Regions from separate parts of the Bacillus sp. 11B20 genome, predicted to be linked through region 1. Evidence: riboswitches for the same ligand, from Rfam matches in the RefSeq annotation. Region 1 holds a riboswitch; the other holds the start of a gene.
What was found. Region 1 has a riboswitch for S-adenosylmethionine ahead of metK (methionine adenosyltransferase). Riboswitches for the same ligand answer to the same signal wherever they lie in the genome.

Region 1 (10,778 bases):
CAGGCAATGGTGTTCTTTTTTGGTGTGCTGGCATTAAAGGGCGGGCTCGAGGTCATTTTTTATTTAGCACTGATCATTGTTATTTTGTGTGAAGGAAGGGTTCAATTTGAAAGAAAGCGACAAAAGCCGATCGTTTAGACGTATATTTTCTCTTTATCTTGAGCGGTATTTACTTCATAAACATTTCCGCTGCGTGATGATGAAAGGCGCTGTGGACCCAAACGAGAAGCTGCCTGTTCTTTATCTCGCCAATCATAGCTCATGGTGGGATGGACTCATCCTCTTTCTTTTAACAGAAAAAGCGTCCGAACTCGATCACTATATGATGATGGAAGAGAAGCAGTTGAAGCAATATGCCTTTTTTCGTAAGCTTGGTGCTTTTCCGGTTCAGAAAGAGAATCTGAAAAGTGTGAAGCAAGCATTAATGACGGCAAAAAAGAACATGCAGGCTGGCGGGGCTGTATGGCTTTTTCCACAGGGGAAAATCATGCATCAGGACAGACGGCCGCTTGAATTAGAGGGCGGGGCTTCATTTTTAGTGAGACAATTTGAGCAAGTCGTGGTGAAGCCTGTGACCTTGCATTATACATTTAATCAATTTCAAAAGCCGACAGTATCTGCTTTGTTTGGTGAAGATACCTTAGTATCTGGCGGGGCACTTCGAAGAAAGGACGTGACGCATCTGCTCAGAGATCTGCTTGAAACGCAGTTAAACGCACATCAAGCACAGGTCATCGCAGATCCTGATTTTTCAAACAATCAAGAATTTAGACAGATGACAAGGACAAGTCAGTCAACAAGTGATGCGTTTGATTCCTTTAAAAAGTGGGTGAAAACATGGCGGTCTTCCTAACTGTGATCAGTGTACTCTTGCTCTGTCAGTTTATTTTCACCATATGGAATATGAGGCAGCTTCCTGTTTTAAAGCCAGCATCCTTTCCGCGGGGTGAACCGATTTCATTATCAATTCTGATTCCAGCAAGAAATGAGGAAAATCGGATCGAAGCCTGTCTTCAGTCGATCGTTGATCAACGTCTTTACCCGAAAGAGCTCATCGTCCTTGATGACCATTCGACAGATCAGACAAGAGCGATTGTGGAACGCTTTGCAGAAAGTTACCCGTGGATCCGTGTCCAGTCAGGTCAACCATTAAAGCGCGGCTGGCTTGGTAAATCATATGCCTGTTCTCAGCTCGCGGAAGCTGCTGCTTCTGACTGGCTGCTATTTTTAGATGCGGATGTCCGGTTAAAAAAAGGGGCAGTTGAATCAGTGTACAAGCAGTTATGCATGCAAAAAACGGGCATGCTGTCAGGTTTTCCAGAACAGAAAACAGGTACATTTTTTGAGCATCTTGTGGTTCCTATGATGATGTTTACCATTGGCTGTCATCTGCCAGTGAAATGGGTAAGAAAATCTAAGAATCCCGCTTTTGCCGCAGCACATGGCGGTTTTATTGCCGTTGAAAAGAATTGTTATCACGACATTGGCGGGCATGAAGCGATCAAGAATTCACTAGTTGATGATATGGCCTTGGCTAGACGGGTGAAGGAAAAAGGCTTTCCGTTCACACTTGCAAGCATTCATCCATTTGTGTATATGAGAATGTATGAGAGTGGACAAGAGGTTTGGGAAGGTTACCGGAAAAATTTATTCCCAGGTGTGAATCGAAGCATTGCTTTGTTAAGCAGTGTATTTTGTTTATACACCCTCCTTTATTTGGTTCCTGTCATTTGTTTCATGATCGCATTGTTTCAGCTGGATGTTTTGAGCGTATGCTTAGCGATTCTTTGTTATGGGCTGGGTGTGTCGATTAAAGCGGCAATAGATACTGAAAATGGGCGGACATCTGCGATGGCTTTTTTATTGCCGGTCAGTATTTTAAGCCTGATTGCTATCGGTTTTGCTTCTATGAAAATTGGTCTGAAAAAAGAAGGGTATGAATGGAAAGGGAGAAAGTACGAATGAAAAAAGTGATCATCATCGGCGGCGGACTTGGCGGATTATCAGCCGCGATCCGTCTCCAGTCACGCGGGGTTCAGGTCACCATTTTAGAAAAAGAAGCGGTTTTAGGCGGGAAATTGCAGCGCCATCACGAGGCAGGCTACTCTTTTGATTTAGGACCGAGTACCATTACAATGAAGGCATATTTTGAAGAAGTGTTTACAGCCTGTCATAGACGGATGGAGGATTATGTGACCTTTTATCCGATTTCTCCGCTGACCAAAAATATTTTTTCAGATGGCCATACGGTCGAGTTTACGCAGAATATTGAGCAAATGGAGTCCCAAATTGCTGCATTCAGTCCTGAAGATGCGAAGCAATACCGCGCATTTTTACAGGAATCAAAGACGCTTTTTCAAAAGGCAGAGGAGCAGTTTTTAAATCGTTTGTTATTGAGCTGGAAGGATAAGGCGGATTTAAAGCTGATGAAAGCACTTCTCGCTGTCAAACCGTTCACATCCGTTCAGCGCCTGCTGCGTCAATATTTCCGTCATCCCCATACATTGGCGATGTTTGGTCGGTATGCCACTTATATCGGCTCTTCTCCCTACGAAGCGCCGGCTATTTTTAACATGATGGCATATTTAGAAGGGGAGAAAGGGATTTATGGAATACAAGGCGGTACATATCGTTTAGTTGAGGCATTTGAGACACTGGCAAAAGAATTAGGCGTTCAGATTCACCTCAATGAACAAGTGAACAAGATTCATGTGAAGGATCGGCGGATCAAAGGAGTGGAGACGGATCAGCAGATGTATGAGGCAGATCAAGTCATTGCAGGAGCAGATGCGCTGACTGTATACCGTCATCTTATAGATGAAAAAGACCGTCCTCGTTTTTTAAATCAAAAACTGGCTGGTATTGAACCGTCGTTGTCGGGCTTTGTTCTCTTATTAGGTGTACCTAAAGTCTATGAACAGCTCGCTCATCACACTGTGTTTTTCCCTGAGGATTATGAGCAAGAATTCAAAGATATTTTTCAGAAAAAACAACTGCCTCAAGACCCGACGCTCTACATATGCTATTCAGGTCATTCAGAACCAGCTTTAAGCGGAGGAGCGGGAAGAAGCAACCTGTTTGTACTGGCCAATGCACCATATGTGACAAAAGAGCAAGATTGGGACATGCTAAAGGAGACATATCGTCAGCATGTAAAAAACAAATTAATGGACAAAGGTCTTTTTGATTTGGATGAGCTGATCGAATATGAAGCGGTTCAAACCCCGCTCGATCTGCAGCAGAAAACGGGAGCATATCGTGGAGCCATTTATGGCATGTCTTCAAACTCGTTCAAACAGGCGTTCTTTCGCATCAATAATCAGTCAAAGGACATTGAAGGACTTTGGTTTGTTGGGGGAACAAGTCATCCAGGCGGCGGCACGCCAATGGTGACAAAATCAGGCCAGCTTGTCGCAGAAGCGATGCTGAAGCAATGGACGTAAACAGAGATGAAAAGGAGAGAAATCGAGTGATTGTGGAAAAAAGAAGATTTCCGTCGCCCCATCCGCATATTCACTTATATACAGTGACCTATGAGGCAGATGGACTTCGGATGAAAGGACTGCTCGCTGAGCCGGCCCGAGAAGGTCTCTACGACGGCTTTTTGTACTTACGAGGCGGCATTAAAAATGTGGGGATGGTCAGACCTGGCCGGATTGTGCAATTTGCCGCGCAGGGTTTTGTCGTCTTTGCTCCCTTTTACCGGGGAAACCAAGGAGGCGAAGGGAACGAAGATTTTGCCGGAGAAGATCGAAAAGATGCTTTTGCTGCCTTTCAGCTGTTAAAGCAGCACAAAAAAGTGAAGAAGGATCGCATTCATATCTTTGGTTTTTCGCGAGGCGGTATTATGGGCATCTGGACCGCTGTAGAAATGAAACAGGAGGCGGCTTCCTTTGTCACATGGGGAGGCGTCAGTGACATGAAACTGACTTATGAAGAGCGTGTGGATATGAGACGGATGATGAAGCGTGTGATTGGTGGTCCGCCGCATAAGGTGCCAGAGGCATATGAGAACAGAACCCCTTTAAATGATGTGGATAAAATTGAAGCACCTGTCCTGATCATCCACGGAGAAGAGGACCAAAATGTATCGATTGAGCATGCATATTTGTTAGAAGATGCACTGCGCCAGCACGGGAAGTCTGTGGAGACGTGGTATTTCCATGGATACAACCACTATTTCCCGCCGCAGCATAATCGAGAAATTGTGAGAAGGCTGACCACATGGATGCACAGCCGAAAAAGCGGAAATGTGTTAAAATAAGCAGTATAACGAAATATAGAAAGTAGGGGGATTTTCATTATGGGAATGCCTGTTGAATTTAATACAATGATTGTCACAAAGGGAAAAGAGACAAGAATTGAAGAAAATGTATTTGAACTCATGAAGGATGGATACCGCATTTATCCGTTAAATATTCCACTTGAGGTGCGCAAAACGAAAGACGGAGAAAAAACAGGGACAGCACATGTTGAAAAACTAGAGCTGACAGACAATGTCACGAAGGTGACGTACCGCCTTGTGTCATTGCATTCAACAAACTAAAAAAAGCTGAGGGATTGAATCTCCTCAGCTTTTTTCATTTGGTTATACGAGTGGTCCGCCTTTGGCTTCAATGTCACTTGCCGCGTGGCTGAATTTTTGGAAGTTCTTTTTAAATTCATTGGCAAGGAAGTGTGCTTTTTCTTGATAAGCCTTTTGGTCATCCCATGTTTTTGCAGGTTGAAGCACTTCATCTGGTACACCAGGAATATGAAGCGGGATGTGTAAGCCAAAGATGTCATCAGTGATCATTTCAGCATTATCAAGGTCACCTTCGATTGCTGCCTGAACCATTGCTCTTGTATGAGCGAGATTCATTCGTTTGCCTGTGCCATAGCCTCCGCCAGTCCAGCCTGTATTCACAAGGAATACTTTAGCACCGTGCTCATCGATCTTTTTGCCAAGCATTTCAGCATAGACGTGAGCTGGAAGCGGGAGGAATGGTGAACCGAAGCACGTAGAGAATGTCGTTTCTGGTGATGTGACACCGCGCTCAGTTCCCGCTAATTTACTTGTGTACCCGCTCAAGAAATGGTACATTGCCTGTTCTTTTGTTAAACGGCTGATTGGAGGTAAGACGCCAAACGCATCAGCTGTTAAGAAAACAATGGCAGATGGATGTCCTGCGATACTTGGTTTCACGATGTTATCAATCATTTCGATTGGGTAAGCAGCGCGTGTATTTTCAGTAAAGAATGTATCATCATAATCCGCTTCACGTGTTTCTTCATCAAGCACAACGTTCTCAAGAACTGATCCGAAGCTGATCGCTTTGTAGATCTGTGGTTCTTTTTCTTCACTTAAGTTCACACATTTCGCATAGCATCCGCCCTCGATATTGAAGACTCCTGTGCCAGACCAGCCATGTTCGTCGTCTCCGATCAGCTTGCGGCTTGCGCTTGCAGAAAGCGTCGTTTTCCCAGTACCTGAAAGTCCAAAGAATAAGGCTACATCGCCTTCTTGACCTACGTTTGCTGAGCAGTGCATGGATAAAATATCTTGCTCAGGAAGCAGGTAGTTCATCACAGAGAAAATGGACTTTTTCATTTCTCCTGCATATTCTGTTCCACCGATAAGAATCGTGCGTTTTTCAAAAGAAACGATGATAAACGTTTCAGAGTTTGTGCCATCTGTTGCAGGATCTGCTTTGAAGTGCGGTGCAGATAAGATGGTGAAAGGTTTTTCATTTGAAGAAGGTGTTGACCCGTCAGGTCTGATAAATAGCTGCTTGGCAAAAAGATTGTGCCATGCGAATTCGTTTACAACTGTAATCGGCATACGATATCTTTCATCAGCGCCTGCAAACCCTTCAAAGACGAATAGTTCATCACGTTCTTTTAAGTATGACACAACCTTTGTATATAAACGGTCAAATGCTTCTTTGGAGATCGGCTGGTTGACTTGACCCCAATCGATTTTATGCTCAGAGCTTTCTTCTTTGACGATAAATTTATCTTTAGGCGAACGTCCTGTGTAGGCTCCAGTTGTCGCGCGGACAGCTCCTGTTGATGTTAAAACGCCTTCATTACGTGCCAAAATCTTTTCAACAAGTTTCGGAACAGATAAATTTTGGTGCGTATTTTCTAATGAGAGCAATGACTGCAAATCTTCTTTTAAATCCACTGAGTTCATAAAAAAACCCTTCCTTTACCGTTGAATTTGTTTGTTTCGATTAGTATAACACATTAATAATAATAGTCTATACTATTTAAACATTTTTGTGTGTGTTTTTTCATTTCTGCTATGAAAATATGCTTTTTGGTGATGCTAATGATGAGGAGAAAAAAGAGGGAGATAATTCTTATGAAGCATTGACATGACGCAAGGGTTTAAGATAAGATATCTTATTGAACGGATACTCTTATCCCGAGTTGGTGGAGGGACAGGCCCGATGAAGCCCAGCAACCGGTTTCTTATGAAAAAGGCATGAACATGCTGAGAAACCAAGGTGCTAACCTGATGCAAGGTACAAGAACACCTTGAGCGATAAGAGTGAAAGGCATGCGATCTCAGACCCTTTCCTCGCAATGAAGGAAATGGTTTTTTTATTTTTGGGATATCATATGAACAAATTGCCAATAACATCTCTAATATAAACGTTTTTAAATATAAGAGGGAACGAGTTCCGTATCATATTGGAGGCCTCATCTTGGGATGATGTGGTCTTGTACAGGAGGAAATAGCCATTATGAGTCAAAATCGTCGTTTATTTACTTCAGAATCAGTGACAGAAGGACATCCGGATAAAATCTGTGATCAAATTTCAGACAGCATTTTGGATGAAATTTTAAAGAAAGATCCAAATGCACGTGTTGCCTGTGAAACTTCTGTTACAACCGGTCTCGTATTAGTAAGCGGTGAAATTACAACGTCTACTTATGTCGATATTCCAAAGACGGTGCGTGACACAATTAAGGAAATTGGCTACACACGTGCGAAATATGGTTTTGATGCGGAAACATGTGCGGTCCTTACATCAATTGATGAACAGTCTGCTGATATTGCGCAAGGTGTAGACAAAGCGCTTGAAGCACGTGAAGGAACAATGACTGAAGAAGAAATTGATGCGATTGGTGCAGGTGACCAAGGATTGATGTTTGGTTTTGCCAACAACGAAACCGAAGAGCTCATGCCGCTGCCGATTTCCCTAGCGCATAAATTATCTCGCCGTTTAACAGAAGTACGTAAGAATGAGACACTTGCATACCTTCGTCCAGACGGAAAAACACAAGTCACAGTTGAATATGATGAGCAAAACAAACCAGTTCGTATTGACACAGTGGTTATTTCTACGCAGCATGCACCAGAAGTGACGCTTGAACAAATCCAAAGTGACTTAAAAGAGCATGTCATCAGCCCTGTCGTTCCAAGTGAACTGATTGATGAACAGACAAAATACTTTATTAACCCAACTGGCCGTTTCGTGATCGGTGGACCTCAAGGGGATGCTGGTTTAACTGGACGTAAAATCATCGTTGATACGTATGGCGGATATGCTCGTCATGGCGGCGGTGCTTTCTCAGGTAAGGATGCAACGAAGGTTGACCGTTCTGCGGCATATGCTGCTCGTTACGTAGCGAAAAACATCGTAGCTGCCGGCCTTGCAGATTCTTGTGAAGTACAGCTTGCTTATGCAATTGGTGTTGCACAGCCTGTATCGATTTCAATTGATACATTCGGAACAGGAAAAGCTTCTGAAGAAAAATTAATTGAAGTGGTTCGTGCAAACTTTGATCTTCGTCCAGCTGGCATTATTAAAATGCTTGACCTGCGCCGTCCGATCTACAAACAAACAGCTGCATACGGACATTTCGGCCGTCACGACTTAGATCTTCCGTGGGAAAAAACGGATAAAGCCGAAACACTTCGTAAAGAAGCATTGGGACAATAACAACATAGAAAACCGCTTATTTTAAGCGGTTTTCCTTTTGATTAAAAAAAAATCTGTAAAAAGCGAAAAAATGTGAAACAAAATCGGACAAAATACTGTCTAATTATAGGTCTACTTTTAAGAAATAACATAACGTGGAGGCAATAATATGTGTGGGTTTGTTGGTGTATTTAATCACCGTCCATTGTCCGAAACTACTGAACAGGAAGAGCTAATTAAACAAATGAATCGTCTCATCGTTCATCGCGGTCCGGATGATGAGGGTTACTTTCATGATGAGCATGTAGGATTTGGATTTAGACGTTTAAGTATTATAGATGTTGAGCACGGAAAGCAGCCGCTTTCTTATGAAGATGAAAAGTACTGGATTATTTTCAACGGAGAAATTTATAACTATGTGGAGCTGAAGGAAGAGCTTGTGAAAAAAGGCTATACATTCAGCACAGATTCAGATACGGAAGTACTTCTTGCCACATACCGTCATTATAAAGAAGAAGCGGCTTCAAAGCTTCGCGGCATGTTTGCATTTTTAATTTGGGATAAAGAAGCGCAATTATTATATGGCGCAAGAGATCCTTTTGGCATCAAACCGCTTTATTTTACACAAATGGATGAGCAAGTGTACTTTGCGTCTGAACGCAAAAGCTTGATGGCAGTGAACGAGAACATTTTATTTGATGAGACATCCTTACAGCAATACATGTCATTCCAGTTCGTACCTGAGCCAAATACACTTGATCAAAAGGTGCACAAAGTAGAGCCTGGTCATCAGTTTACTTTACGCCCAGGACAGGAGATTGAATTTAAGACTTACTGGAAAGTTCAATTCAAGCCTGAACAAACACAAGAACAAAAGCTGATTGAAGAAGTCCGCGATGCAATCTATGATTCTGTGAAAATTCACATGAGAAGTGATGTTCCTGTTGGTTCATTCCTATCAGGTGGTATCGATTCTTCTTTCATCGTATCTGTCGCAAAGGAATTTCATCCTGAGCTGAAGACGTTTTCTGTTGGTTTCCAGCAGGATGGCTTTAGTGAAGTTGATGTGGCGAAGGAAACGGCTGATAAGCTGGGCTTACAAAACTTCAGCGCTGTGATTTCTCCTGAGGAATATATGAATGAGCTTCCGAAAATTGTTTGGCATTTAGATGATCCTTTAGCTGATCCGGCGGCGATTCCATTGTACTTCGTGGCAAAGGAAGCCAAGAAACAAGTGACGGTTGTTCTTTCTGGTGAGGGAGCAGACGAGCTGTTCGGTGGTTATAATATTTACCGTGAGCCGCTTTCTCTTAAACCATTTGAATCTGTTCCATCTATGCTGAAAAAGCTTCTTCTTCGTCTGGCGCGCTTAATGCCAGAAGGAATGAAAGGAAAAAGCTTTATCGTCCGTGGCTGTACACCATTAGAGGAGCGTTATATCGGTAATGCGAAAATCTTTGAAGAGCCAGTAAAGAAAAACCTCTTAAAGCAGTATGATCCGAACATTACATATCGTGATGTGACGAAGACATACTTCGAGGAAAGTGCAGGCTACAGTGATATTAACAAAATGCAATATGTTGATATTCATACGTGGATGCGCGGTGACATCTTATTGAAAGCAGATAAGATGACAATGGCGAATTCCCTTGAGCTTCGTGTTCCATTCCTTGATAAGGTCGTATTTGAAGCGGCTTCTAAAATTCCAGAAGAGCTGAAAACAAAAGATGGCACAACGAAATATTTATTGCGTAAAGCAGCAGAAGGCATTGTGCCTGACCATGTGTTAAACCGCAAGAAGCTGGGCTTCCCTGTTCCAATTCGTCATTGGCTGAAAAATGAGATGAACGCTTGGGCGAAAGACATCATTAAAAACAGTCAAACGGACGAATATATTAACAAAGCATATGTGCTTGATTTATTAAATGAACATTGTGCTGGTAAGGCAGATCATAGCCGTAAGATTTGGACCGTTCTGATCTTTATGATTTGGCACAGCATTTATGTGGAGCGCAGTATTGATCCAGAGCAATTGAATCATCAACCAAAAGAAGTCATCTTCAGTTAATGAAAAAAGGTTTTCAGCTTTGTGCTGAAAACCTTTTTTGTCATGATAGAAAGCGGTGGATAAGGGTAAAATAACAAGCGGTTCATAGTTATTGCTTAATATCCTGAAAAAAACATGATAAAGTGAAGATACACGTATGATGTTAACGAGATAAAAGGGAACGATAGTATTGTCCTTTTTCTACATATTCTCTGCGGATTCGGTCCATGTCTTGAATATCTTCATCTGTTAAGAGCCGAACGACTTTGGCTGGACGGCCAAAAGCGAGTGATCCTTTTGGGATGACCTTGCCTTGAGGGACAAGACTTCCTGCACCGATAAAGGCGCCTTCGCCGATCTCCGCACCATCGAGAATGATGGACCCCATGCCAATGAGGGCATTTTTTCGAATGATTGAGCTATGTAATGTGACTTGGTGTCCAATGGTAGCACCATCTTCAATAAGAAGTGTTTTTCCAGGACTTTGATGCAGGCACGATAAATCTTGAATGTTGACGTTCTTTCCAATTCTCACAGGTGCGACATCGCCTCTGATGACAGTTTGGAACCACACGCTCGAATATTCTCCAATTGTGACATCACCGGTAATGGTGGCGTTTTCTGCGACAAAGACCGATTCATGAATCTCAGGTGTAAACTGATGATATGGATAAATCACTTTTTCGACTTCCTTTCTTAATACAACATTTGTGAGGTGTTTACTTTGTGGACTTGGCATGCTGAAAGACCAGTTGGTACAATTGTGATAGTACATGGTGCGAGTGAATATCACGGCCGATATAAATGGCTGATTGAAA
Region 2 (10,778 bases), on a different contig from region 1:
CGACTTTCAGCATAAAGTCATTGTATTAGACGATGATCCAACAGGGATTCAAACCGTACATGGCGTCTCTGTTTTCACCGATTGGTCAGAAGAAAGCATTGAGGCTGGTTTTCTTGAAGACAGCCGCATGTTCTTTATACTGACAAATTCTCGCAGTATGACAGAGAAAGAAACTGCCGCTGCGCACGAAACAATTGCTGCAACCATTGTAAAGGTGGCTGAACGGCTTAATCAGGAATTCATCATTGTCAGCCGAGGAGATTCTACTCTTCGCGGACACTTTCCGCTTGAAACTGAAGTACTCAGAACGACCATTGAACAGCAAAGCTCCCGCCAGTTCGATGGAGAAATCCTTCTTCCTTTTTTCCAAGAAGGCGGACGCTTTACGATCGACAATATTCATTACGTACAGGAAGGACACGAATTAATTCCTGCTGGTGATACAGAATTTGCAAGAGACCGTACATTCGGCTTTCAATCCTCTCATCTAGGAGAATGGATTGAAGAAAAGTCAGAGGGATTGTTCACAAAAAAGAACACGACCTACATTTCGTTAGCTGATCTGCGGGCTTTACGCATCGATCAAATCAAACAACAGCTCATTGGTGTGAAGGACTTCAAAAAAGTGGTTGTAAACGCAGTGGACTATGACGATGTCAAAGTCTTTGTCACCGCTCTCATTGAAGCCATTCAAGCAGGACAGCAGCTGATGTTCAGAAGTGCGGCGGCGCTCACAAAAGTACTTGGCGGTATAGGGGATCACGCCTTATTAACAAGAGATGACTTGATACAAGAAGAAAGCCCTCATGGTGGTCTCATTATGGTCGGTTCTCATGTAAAAAAAACAACAGAACAATTACAAGCGCTTGAGCAAAATAAAGAGATGGCTTTTATTGAATTTAATACCCACCTCGTGTTAGAGCCTGATGCCTTTCGCAAAGAAATTGACCGTGTCATTCAGCAAACTGAAGCACTGTTGGTAGCAGGTCAATCTGTGGCTATTTATACAAGAAGAGAACGGCTTGATCTTGGGGATGATCGCCAAGAGGAAGAATTAAAGCTCTCTGTACAGATTAGTGATGCTGTGACAAGTATTGTCCAGCGCCTCACCATTCGTCCTAAGTATCTCATTGCCAAAGGCGGAATCACCTCCAGCGATATTGGGACAAGAGGACTTAGCGTGAGACGTGCGACCGTGGCAGGTCAAATCAAACCAGGGATCCCTGTTTGGCAAACAGGAGAAGAAAGTAAATTCCCTTTCATGTCTTATGTGATTTTCCCGGGAAATGTTGGGTCAAAGGATACGTTAAAAGAAGCTGTAGACATACTTGAAGGATAAGGCATAGGGGGTGTTTGCGCCCCCTTATGCACCACAAAGGAGGAAAGATCATGTCGTTAGTGTTTATTGGACTTGGCGTTTTGTTATTGCTTTTACTCATGGTTGTCTTTAAGTTAAACGCTTTCATTTCTTTGATTATTGTCTCTTTAATTGTTGCTGTGTTAGAAGGGATGACACCACTAGAAGCGATTGCTTCCGTCGAAAAAGGACTTGGCAGTACGCTCGGACACCTGGCACTCGTTCTCGGTTTTGGAGCGATGCTTGGGAAATTGATGGCTGATTCTGGCGGTGCTCAGCGTATCGCGATGACACTCATTGACCGATTTGGCATCGGAAAAATCCAATGGGCGACAATGCTGACTGGATTTGTGATTGGAATTGCTCTATTTTATGAAACCGGATTCATTATTTTAATTCCATTAGTCTTTACGATCGCTCAGGCTGCAAGACTTCCTGTGCTGTATGTGGGCATGCCGCTTGTCGCTGCTCTCATCACCACACATGGCTTCCTCCCTCCTCACCCAGGGCCGACTGCCATTGCGAATGTCTTTCAAGCAAACATGGGACAAACCTTATTGGTTGGGATTATTTTAGCGATTCCTGCTGTTTTAGTAGGTGGACTTCTGTTTACAAAACTATTTAAAAAAGACCAGTTGCACGCACATATCCCAAAGAACTTATTTAATCCAAAGGAATTCACAGAAGAAGAAATGCCTAGCTTCGGCATTAGCATTTTCACCGCTGTTTTGCCTGTATTGCTTATGACTTTCAGAGCATTTCTAGAAATTTTCTTCCCTTCCTCCCCATTGCTGCCTACCGCTGAGTTTTTAGGCGAACCGGCGATTGCACTATTAATCTCAGTGCTGCTTGCCATCTACACGTTTGGGCTTGGAAGAGGAAAGAGCATGCATGACGTAATGAAGTCCATCACGGATTCTATCGGCTCTATTGCCATGATTTTATTAATTATTGCGGGCGGAGGCGCCTTTAAACAGGTGCTCATTGATAGCGGCGTCGATCAATACATTGCAGGGATCATGCAAGGAAGCACACTTTCTCCCCTGCTTCTGACTTGGCTCATTGCTGCTGTCCTTCGTGTCTCTTTAGGATCAGCGACTGTCGCCGGTCTCACGGCGGCTGGCATTTCTGCACCACTGATTGGCCTGACGGGTGTCAGCCCTGAGTTAATGGTGATCGCAACAGGTGCCGGCAGTATCACGTTCTCTCATGTGAATGATGCAGGTTTCTGGATTTATAAAGAATACTTTAACCTATCAATGGCTCAAACCTTTAAAACGTGGACTTTGATGGTCACCGTGCTTTCACTTGTCGGACTTGCTGGTGTTCTTGTTGCTGATTTGTTCATGTAGGAAATTAAATTGTAAAAACCATTGACTTTTCCCTAAAAACGTTGAATAATTGTGTTTATTAAGAAAATTGAATCAAAAGGTAACCTTATTAAGAGTGGTGGAGGGACTGGCCCTGTGAAACCCGGCAACCGCTGTTCCTAGGAACAGAATGGTGCTAATTCCTTAAGCAAGCAGATGCTTGTTTGAAGATAAGGCAGAGTTCTCACAGTATATGATGCTCTTCCTTATCCAAGGAAGAGCTTTTTTATTTGATTTTTTAACCTGAAGAAAGAAGGGATTCAGCATGACACAAGTAAAAACCATTGGAAAGAAAACAACGAAACCGCCATACCGCGCAGATCAAGTAGGAAGCTTACTACGTTCAGAACGCATCAAGGAAGCACGCAAGCTAAAAGCAGACGGTACGCTGACAGCAGAACAACTCCGACAAATTGAAAACGAAGAAATCACACGTATTGTAGAGAAGCAAAAAGAAATTGGGTTAGAGGTTGTCACAGATGGTGAGTTCAGACGTGCATGGTGGCATTTTGACTTTCTGGAAGGACTCGATGGGGTTGAAGGATTTGAAGCAGATCAGGGCATTCAATTCCATAACACGACGACAAAAGCAAGAGGGATCAAGGTAACAGGCAAGATCGATTTTACAGATCATCCAATGTTGGAGGATTATCGTTTCCTTCACAGCATCGCTGGTGATCATACGGCTAAAATGACGATTCCAAGTCCCAATATGCTCTTTTTCCGTGGAAAGCTTGAAGAAGGAGTGTATGACAGCTTAGAGGAATTCCACCATGATGTGGCACAGGCGTATAAGAAAGCCATCCGTGCTTTTTATGATGCAGGCTGCCGCTACTTGCAGCTGGATGATACGGCATGGGCCGTGTTCTTTTCTGAAAAAGGTCACGAGCAAATCAAAGCCTTTGGCCGTGAAGAGGATGAACTTCGTGAGTCGTTTGCGAAGACAATCAATGAAGCTGTTGCCGATCGCCCAGAGGATTTGGTGATTACTATGCACATTTGCCGCGGTAACTTTAAATCAACTTGGGCTGCTGAAGGTGGTTACGAAGCAGCGGCAGAAACAATTTTCGCCGGCTTAGATCTTGATGGTCTCTTTTTAGAATTCGACGACGATCGTTCTGGCGGATTTGAGCCTCTTCGATATGTGAAGAACCCAAACCTTCAAATCGTACTAGGCCTTGTCACTTCAAAATACGGTGAGCTTGAGCCAGTTGAACAGATTAAAAAACGCATTGAGGAAGCGGCTCAATATGTGGACATTAACCAAATTTGTTTGAGTCCACAATGCGGTTTCGCCTCAACAGAGGAAGGCAACCTGTTAACAGAAGAACAGCAATGGGAAAAACTGCGTCATGTGATTGAGATTGCTGATCAAGTGTGGAAATAAAACATCTTGTTCTAAGCTCTCTAAGTTTAAGGGTTTTATTATTAGAAAAGAACTGCCAATAAGCAGTTCTTTTTCTTAGTTTCGTAATCTTGATACGATATTCTCTTGTGACAGTTCTTTCTTCATACGTTTTGTGATAATGTATCGCACAAACCATTTATTCAATAGAACCAAGATAAGTAGAAGTCCAACTGCTGTACCACCAATCCATAGAATGATCTCTCCCGGTAATTGTCCAAGTAGGAAAGCACCCAAGACGGCAATAAATAGTAACGCAACAATATACACTTTTAGGTTCATCTTGTCTATACTACTGTAAAATTGCTTGATCATATCCTTTGGTGACATCCCATTTAAATACAAGGACAATAAATCTCGATTCAAAATGCTAATGAGTGTATGCATCTGACCTCGATAAATAAAAGCAATCACCACAAATAAAATGATTTGAAAAACAACAAGCAGCAAAAATGACAATTTTGAATTAGCAACTAGTTTTTCTAGACCTTGCGCTTGGTAGTATACAAAAACATCTTCTTCATCGAACATTCGATCGAACTGGTTCACAAACTCATAAATATCCTCGGTTTTATTTAAATTAACAATGAGTGTTCTAACACCATCGTAGTTCTCACCAATCTTAATTTGACTACTCAATTTTTTGTACAGATCTGGTGATAGGTAACTGTAATCTTTTAAAAAATAATTCCCTTCTCCTTTGTAGTACTCAATATTCGCTTTTAATGGTTCTACTTCACCATCATATGCTTTTATTTTTTTGCCTTTAAATCTTTCTGGAAGCAGAATAGTGTTTTCTTTTAGATCCCCTTCATAACTCACAGCTTCTTTTGTTGTCGAATTGAATGATAAAGCTGACAATATATCCGTTTCTCCATTTGCTTCAATAGATAACGAGACGTCATATTCGTAAACAATGTCTTTGACATTCGGCATCCGCTTAATTTTATCTGTATCGTATTGATACTCACCAGTTTTCGAATATCCATTAATTAAAACCATTGATAGGCGATCGTTAGTCAATACATTTTTATAAATATTATCAGCAGAAATCAAGATAGTAAATATGGAGAAAAAGATTAACATCAGCAATACAAAATTCAAAACAGCCAATTTTCTCAGAGTCGATCGATGTTTCTTTTTTAAATACTCAAAGACGAATAATTTTTTCATATGGACTGGTCCTTTTTATTCAAATCTTCAAAACGAAGGACAACATCGGCATGTTGCACAACCGTATCAGAGTGTGTAACGACTAAAATCGTCTTCGTTTTCTTCAATTCAGATAACATACCAAGCATCATCTGAATGTTATCTTTATCAAGGTTGTTTGTTGGTTCATCTAATAGAATCAATGAATAATCAAACAGCATGATTTTCAAAAAAGCAGCGCGTTGCCTTTCTCCGCCTGACAGATTACTTACTGTGACATCAAGTTTCTCGCTCATTTTAAGCTTCTTAGCCTGTTCTGCTAATCTTTCATTTGAGACTTCTTGTTCATTAATTAACGAGATGACATGTAAATTTTCTCTGACGGTTAAAGACTCAATCAAGTTCAGATCTTGAAAGAAATAGGCAATTTTCTTGCGGTATTTATCAACCTGTTCTTGATTTGTATAATCAATGGACTGGTTGAACAACATCATCTTCCCAGAACTCGGTTTTTGAATCAATGCAATAACGTTAATAAATGTTGTCTTTCCACTACCACTTTCTCCATAAAGGGCATAAAGACCAGGGCCTTGAATATGTAAAGACAAATCTTTCAAGATGGTTGCATTCCCATATTGAAAACCAAGGTGGTCGACCTTTAGAATCGACGTATCTTCCTTATTATCTAAGTTCACTAGCCATCTCAATCCCCTCTAATAAATTAAGTGTGTGATTTCCATAAACACTTAATTCAAAATCGTAACTTCCTTTAGATGTGCAATAACCTAAGCCACATTGAGAGGCTTGAATTTTTTTCTTAATTTTAACTTTTGGCACATCCAGATTATAGCGTAATAAAATATCCGTATATAGATTGAGAATAATGTAATGATTATCTCCATGATACGAAATAACTTCATTAAACATATCTACCAATTTATTCTTATCATTTTGATTAATGTCTACAATATCATATTTCATAAGAGTTGTTAATAAATCATCTGAATCGCTCCACTGCATAGTACTCTTATCGGCTTTTCCTCCTTTAAGTTTAAAGCAATAGTACATTTCACTAATATTCTCTATGTTTTGACATGTGCCATTAGGAATCAATGTTTCGTCAAACGGCAAGCCTAATTCGCTCGTAATTTGCTTTGCAAAAAACTGATTCTGATAACTACTTAATTGATCTTCATCTTCTAGTAAACCTTCATAACGATTAGTTAAAATTCTCCTGTATTCTTCTGCTTGATCGAGATCAGCACTAGAAAAAATATTCGACATTAAATAAATATTCCTTAAAGAGTCTAATGAGTAAAATAATGAAGGAAAAGGCTTATAATTTGAAGGAATGTTAAAAGTAAGCTCATTCTTTTTTTTATGATTCATATCCTGTAATAACTGAATGATTTGAAAATGAAACCAATATGTAATTTCATCTCTAAACAAAATGGTTTTTTGGTTATCTTCATTAAAATAAATCTTCGTTAAATGTTTCACATTGGACTCTATCTCTAACATGTTCGCCAATATAAGAGATGCATAAAGAATGATAGGTTCGTCATAATCAAAAAGAGATAGACTTGTATACTCTGCCAAATTAGATTGAATTTCTTTTTCTAAAAAAGAAGGTACCTTATGATGAAAATATGATGTCAAGATTAGATAATAATCGTACTCTATTTTATCTTGCGGAGACGGCTTATCCAATTTGGAGAAAGTTTTTTTGACTAGTCTAATGCCGCTAGAATCTTTTATTTTAGTAAAAGTATCATATAATAAGAAAAGGTTTAAATAGGAATCCGCGCTGGTGATATCTTTCTTGGAAAATTTACTTGTATATGTTACTTGAGAAAGTGCCACCTTACAGAAAAATTGATTTTTTTCTTCCCTACATTCTACTTGTTTACTATTGTGACCTTGCTTTTTTTGGTAAAGTGCTAGTGTGTTGTGAATTAGTTCAGATGGTTGTTCTTGTTGACTGTTAACCTCAAAGACTTGACCTCCTGACTCACTCTTCATATAGGAATGAATAGTACGTTCAAAGTCTTTATTATATATCTTTCTTTGCATAGACAAATTCTCATTTTGACTACAACCCGTTACAATCAAGATTATTGAGACGATAAATATTAGTATTCTATACATCATGTATTCTCCTAATATTATAATAATTGTGGAATAACTGAATCGAATAGACTTTTAGATTTAGATTTTGGCTGTAGCTGTGTATGTTCTGCTGCTATTTTGATCTACTTCAGTTGTCGTATACATACCTAGATAAATAGCTAATCCACCTGCACAAACGTTACCTGAAGTAGTGTAGATTTTACCTTTCGTTGACTTACTATAAGATTTACTTGAAGCACTTCCTGTAGCTCCTGTTCCTGGAGCAGAAACACTTCCACCAACAGTATAGAAACTGACATCGTGATGAAGTTTCTTAAAACCTTTACGTGTTGTTTGACTTTGAGCTTTAAACTTACCGCAACCTTTAAGGTCAGACCAATATGGTAAATCCGCTTTAGCCGTTACCTTAGAAATTGTTTTCACTGCTCTATAAGCTTGAGCATCTTGAACATAAAATAATGATGATGCAACTACAAAAATAATAGCTACATATAAAAATTTAATTTTAGACATATTTTCCCCCGATTTCTCGATATAGTTATTCCACAATAGGGATAATTATCCAATATTTCCAAATTTATATCAACCTCTATCACTCGACATATTACGACAATCCTCACAATTATGTAACATTTTTCAACTTATGTGTTTAATTATCCAAAAAGAAAAACCACTCAATGCATTGAGTGGTTTTTCTTTTTTATACATCCAAATGCTCTCCATTCGTCGCAATCACTTGTTTATACCAATCGAAGCTTTTCTTTTTCTTTCTATCTAATGTACCGTTTCCTTCATTATCACGGTCGACATAAATGAAGCCGTAGCGTTTTTTCATTTCAGCCGTTGATGCGCTGACTAGGTCAATTGGGCCCCAGCTTGTATAACCGATCAGGTCTACTCCGTCTGCGATGGCTTCTCTCGCCTCTAGCAAATGGCTTCTGAGGTAATCAATTCGGTAATCGTCTTGAATTGATCCGTCTTCTTCTACTTGATCGACAGCACCCAATCCATTTTCTACGATAAACAATGGCTTTTGGTAGCGGTCATACAGCTGATTCAGTGTTGTACGAAGTCCTTTCGGATCAATTTGCCAGCCCCAATCACTTGCTTCCAGATATGGGTTTTTCACACCTTCAAATAGGTTACCACCAGTAACTTGTTCAAGGACCTTTGGATCTGTACTCGTCACAAAACTCATATAATAACTGAAGCCAATATAGTCAACTGTATGGTTTCTTAAAATGTCTTCGTCCCCGTCTTGGAACTCAATGTTGATGTCATTTTCAAGGAAATAACGTTTCATGTAACCTGGGTAATAGCCTCTTGCCTGTACATCTGAGAAGAACAATGTTTTGCGGTCTTGCTCAATTGCAGCAAACATATCCTCTGGTCTTGAGCTGTACGGATATGTGGTCATCGCTGCAATCATACAGCCAATTTTTGCATCTGGAATGATTTCATGTCCTGCTTTAACAGCCAGAGCACTTGCCACAAATTGGTGATGCGCTGCTTGATATTGAATGCTTTTCTCATCTTCACCTTCTTCAAATACAAGCCCGCCGCCAGTGAAAGGCGCATGTAACACGACATTAATTTCATTGAAGGTCATCCAATATTTCACTTTATCTTTAAAGCGAGTGAACAATGTTTTAGCGTATGTTTCATAAAGATCCACAAGCTTACGGTTTCTCCATCCGCCGTAGTTTTTCACAAGTGCAAGCGGCATTTCATAGTGAGAGATCGTGACAACTGGCTCAATTCCATGCTTATGCAGTTCATCAAATACTCTTTCATAAAAAGCGAGGCCTGCTTCATTCGGTTCCGCATCGTCGCCATTTGGAAAAATACGCGGCCAAGAAATGGATAGTCTGAAGCACTTGAATCCCATTTCTGCAAAGAGTGCAATATCTTCTTTATAGCGATGGTAGAAATCGATGGCATCATGATATAAGTTAAGGTCTTTCATTGATTCATCGAATGGGTGCATAATACCATGCGGTGATACGTCTGCTGTCGATAAGCCTTTTCCACCTTTATTATATGCGCCTTCAATTTGGTTGGCTGCAACAGCACCGCCCCATAAGAAACCTTTAGGAAATGTTTTTTCTAACTTGTTCATGTTGAATACCCTCCTCTTTTTCTTCTACACTGACTGTAAGCAGTGTCTCTTTCACTGTAATCGCTCCATCTGTTTTCGCATCAACTTGAGCATAATCATTTGTGTTGGTCACAATAACAGGTGTGGTCACATCATAGCCTTCTTGCTGAATACCCTTGATATCAAATTCAACGAGCACATCCCCTGCTTGTACAAGATCACCGGACTGCACATGACTTGTGAAATACTTTCCGTCAAGTTTTACCGTGTCAATCCCGACATGAATAAGAAGTTCTGTGCCTTGGTCACTCTTCAAGCCAATGGCATGTTTTGTGTGGAAAATGGTTTCAACCTTGCCGTTGAACGGTGCAACAACGCGTCCAACAGTTGGTACAATGGCTGCACCTTTACCCATGATTTCATTAGAGAATGTTGCATCATTTACTTGATTGAGCGGCTTTAGCTGGCCCTCAAGCGGGCTTTGTACCACTTCATTTTGAAGCGCCGCTGTGTCTTTCTTTTCTTCTGGTTTGTCTGCTTTTGTATCTTCTTTTACTGGTACATCTTTAAAGCCTAGAACAAGTGTCATGATCGTTGCTACAACAAATCCGATGACTAAACCGATGATTGAGTAGACAAATGTTGGTCCAATGAATGTTGGGAGACCTGGGAGGCCTGCTGATCCAGATATCACATATGATTTTACTTTAAAGATCGACATGAACACGCCGCCTGCTGCTGCACCAATGAGGGCTGCAAGGAACGGTTTTTTCAATCGCATGTTCACACCATACATAGCAGGTTCAGTAATACCCATTAAGGCTGTGATACTTGTAGACATCGCCAATGATTTGAATGTTTTGTTTTTTGATCTTAAGAAGACACCGAATGCTGCGCCTGCTTGTGCCATATTCGCTACAAACATCATTGGAAGAATAAAGTCAAAACCGTTTAACGTAATGTTGTTAATCATGATTGGAAGCAGTGCATAGTGCATGCCCGTAATGATCAATGGTGACATGAATCCGCCTATCAAGAGCCCTGCCAAAATACCTGCATGTTTAAACAATAAATCAATTCCACCTGAAAGGCCATTTCCGATAATTCCACCAAGCGGTCCAACCGCGATAAGCATAACTGGTACAACGACAAGAAGTGTGACTGTTGGAACAAGGATGATCTTTAATGATTTTGGACTATATTTTTCCGCAAATCTTTCAACATATGAGCCGAGCCAAATGGTAAGTAGAATTGGAATCACCGATG

Region 2: it holds a riboswitch for S-adenosylmethionine, as region 1 does, so the genes downstream of both, ACN6NB_RS18520 (5-methyltetrahydropteroyltriglutamate--homocysteine S-methyltransferase) here and metK (methionine adenosyltransferase) in region 1, are expected to answer to the same signal.

The regions. Positions count from the first base shown of each region.
Region 1 covers NZ_JBLZWZ010000008.1:863,279-874,056, reverse strand. The annotation lists gene ACN6NB_RS13835 (carotenoid biosynthesis protein) at 1-138, shown strand, start outside; gene ACN6NB_RS13830 (lysophospholipid acyltransferase family protein) at 107-853, shown strand; gene ACN6NB_RS13825 (glycosyltransferase family 2 protein) at 838-1,965, shown strand; gene ACN6NB_RS13820 (phytoene desaturase family protein) at 1,962-3,443, shown strand; gene ACN6NB_RS13815 (alpha/beta hydrolase family protein) at 3,470-4,264, shown strand; gene ACN6NB_RS13810 (DUF2584 domain-containing protein) at 4,304-4,546, shown strand; gene pckA (phosphoenolpyruvate carboxykinase (ATP)) at 4,589-6,175, opposite strand; SAM riboswitch class I at 6,402-6,536, shown strand; gene metK (methionine adenosyltransferase) at 6,732-7,934, shown strand; gene asnB (asparagine synthase (glutamine-hydrolyzing)) at 8,083-9,981, shown strand; gene ACN6NB_RS13790 (gamma carbonic anhydrase) at 10,124-10,639, opposite strand; gene ACN6NB_RS13785 (alpha/beta hydrolase) at 10,685-10,778, shown strand, end outside.
Region 2 covers NZ_JBLZWZ010000009.1:827,103-837,880, forward strand. The annotation lists gene ACN6NB_RS18510 (four-carbon acid sugar kinase family protein) at 1-1,339, shown strand, start outside; gene ACN6NB_RS18515 (gluconate:H+ symporter) at 1,390-2,709, shown strand; SAM riboswitch class I at 2,792-2,904, shown strand; gene ACN6NB_RS18520 (5-methyltetrahydropteroyltriglutamate--homocysteine S-methyltransferase) at 2,993-4,114, shown strand; gene ACN6NB_RS18525 (hypothetical protein) at 4,190-5,305, opposite strand; gene ACN6NB_RS18530 (ATP-binding cassette domain-containing protein) at 5,302-5,979, opposite strand; gene ACN6NB_RS18535 (hypothetical protein) at 5,966-7,432, opposite strand; gene ACN6NB_RS18540 (hypothetical protein) at 7,493-7,927, opposite strand; gene ACN6NB_RS18545 (glycoside hydrolase family 1 protein) at 8,115-9,533, opposite strand; gene ACN6NB_RS18550 (beta-glucoside-specific PTS transporter subunit IIABC) at 9,505-10,778, opposite strand, start outside.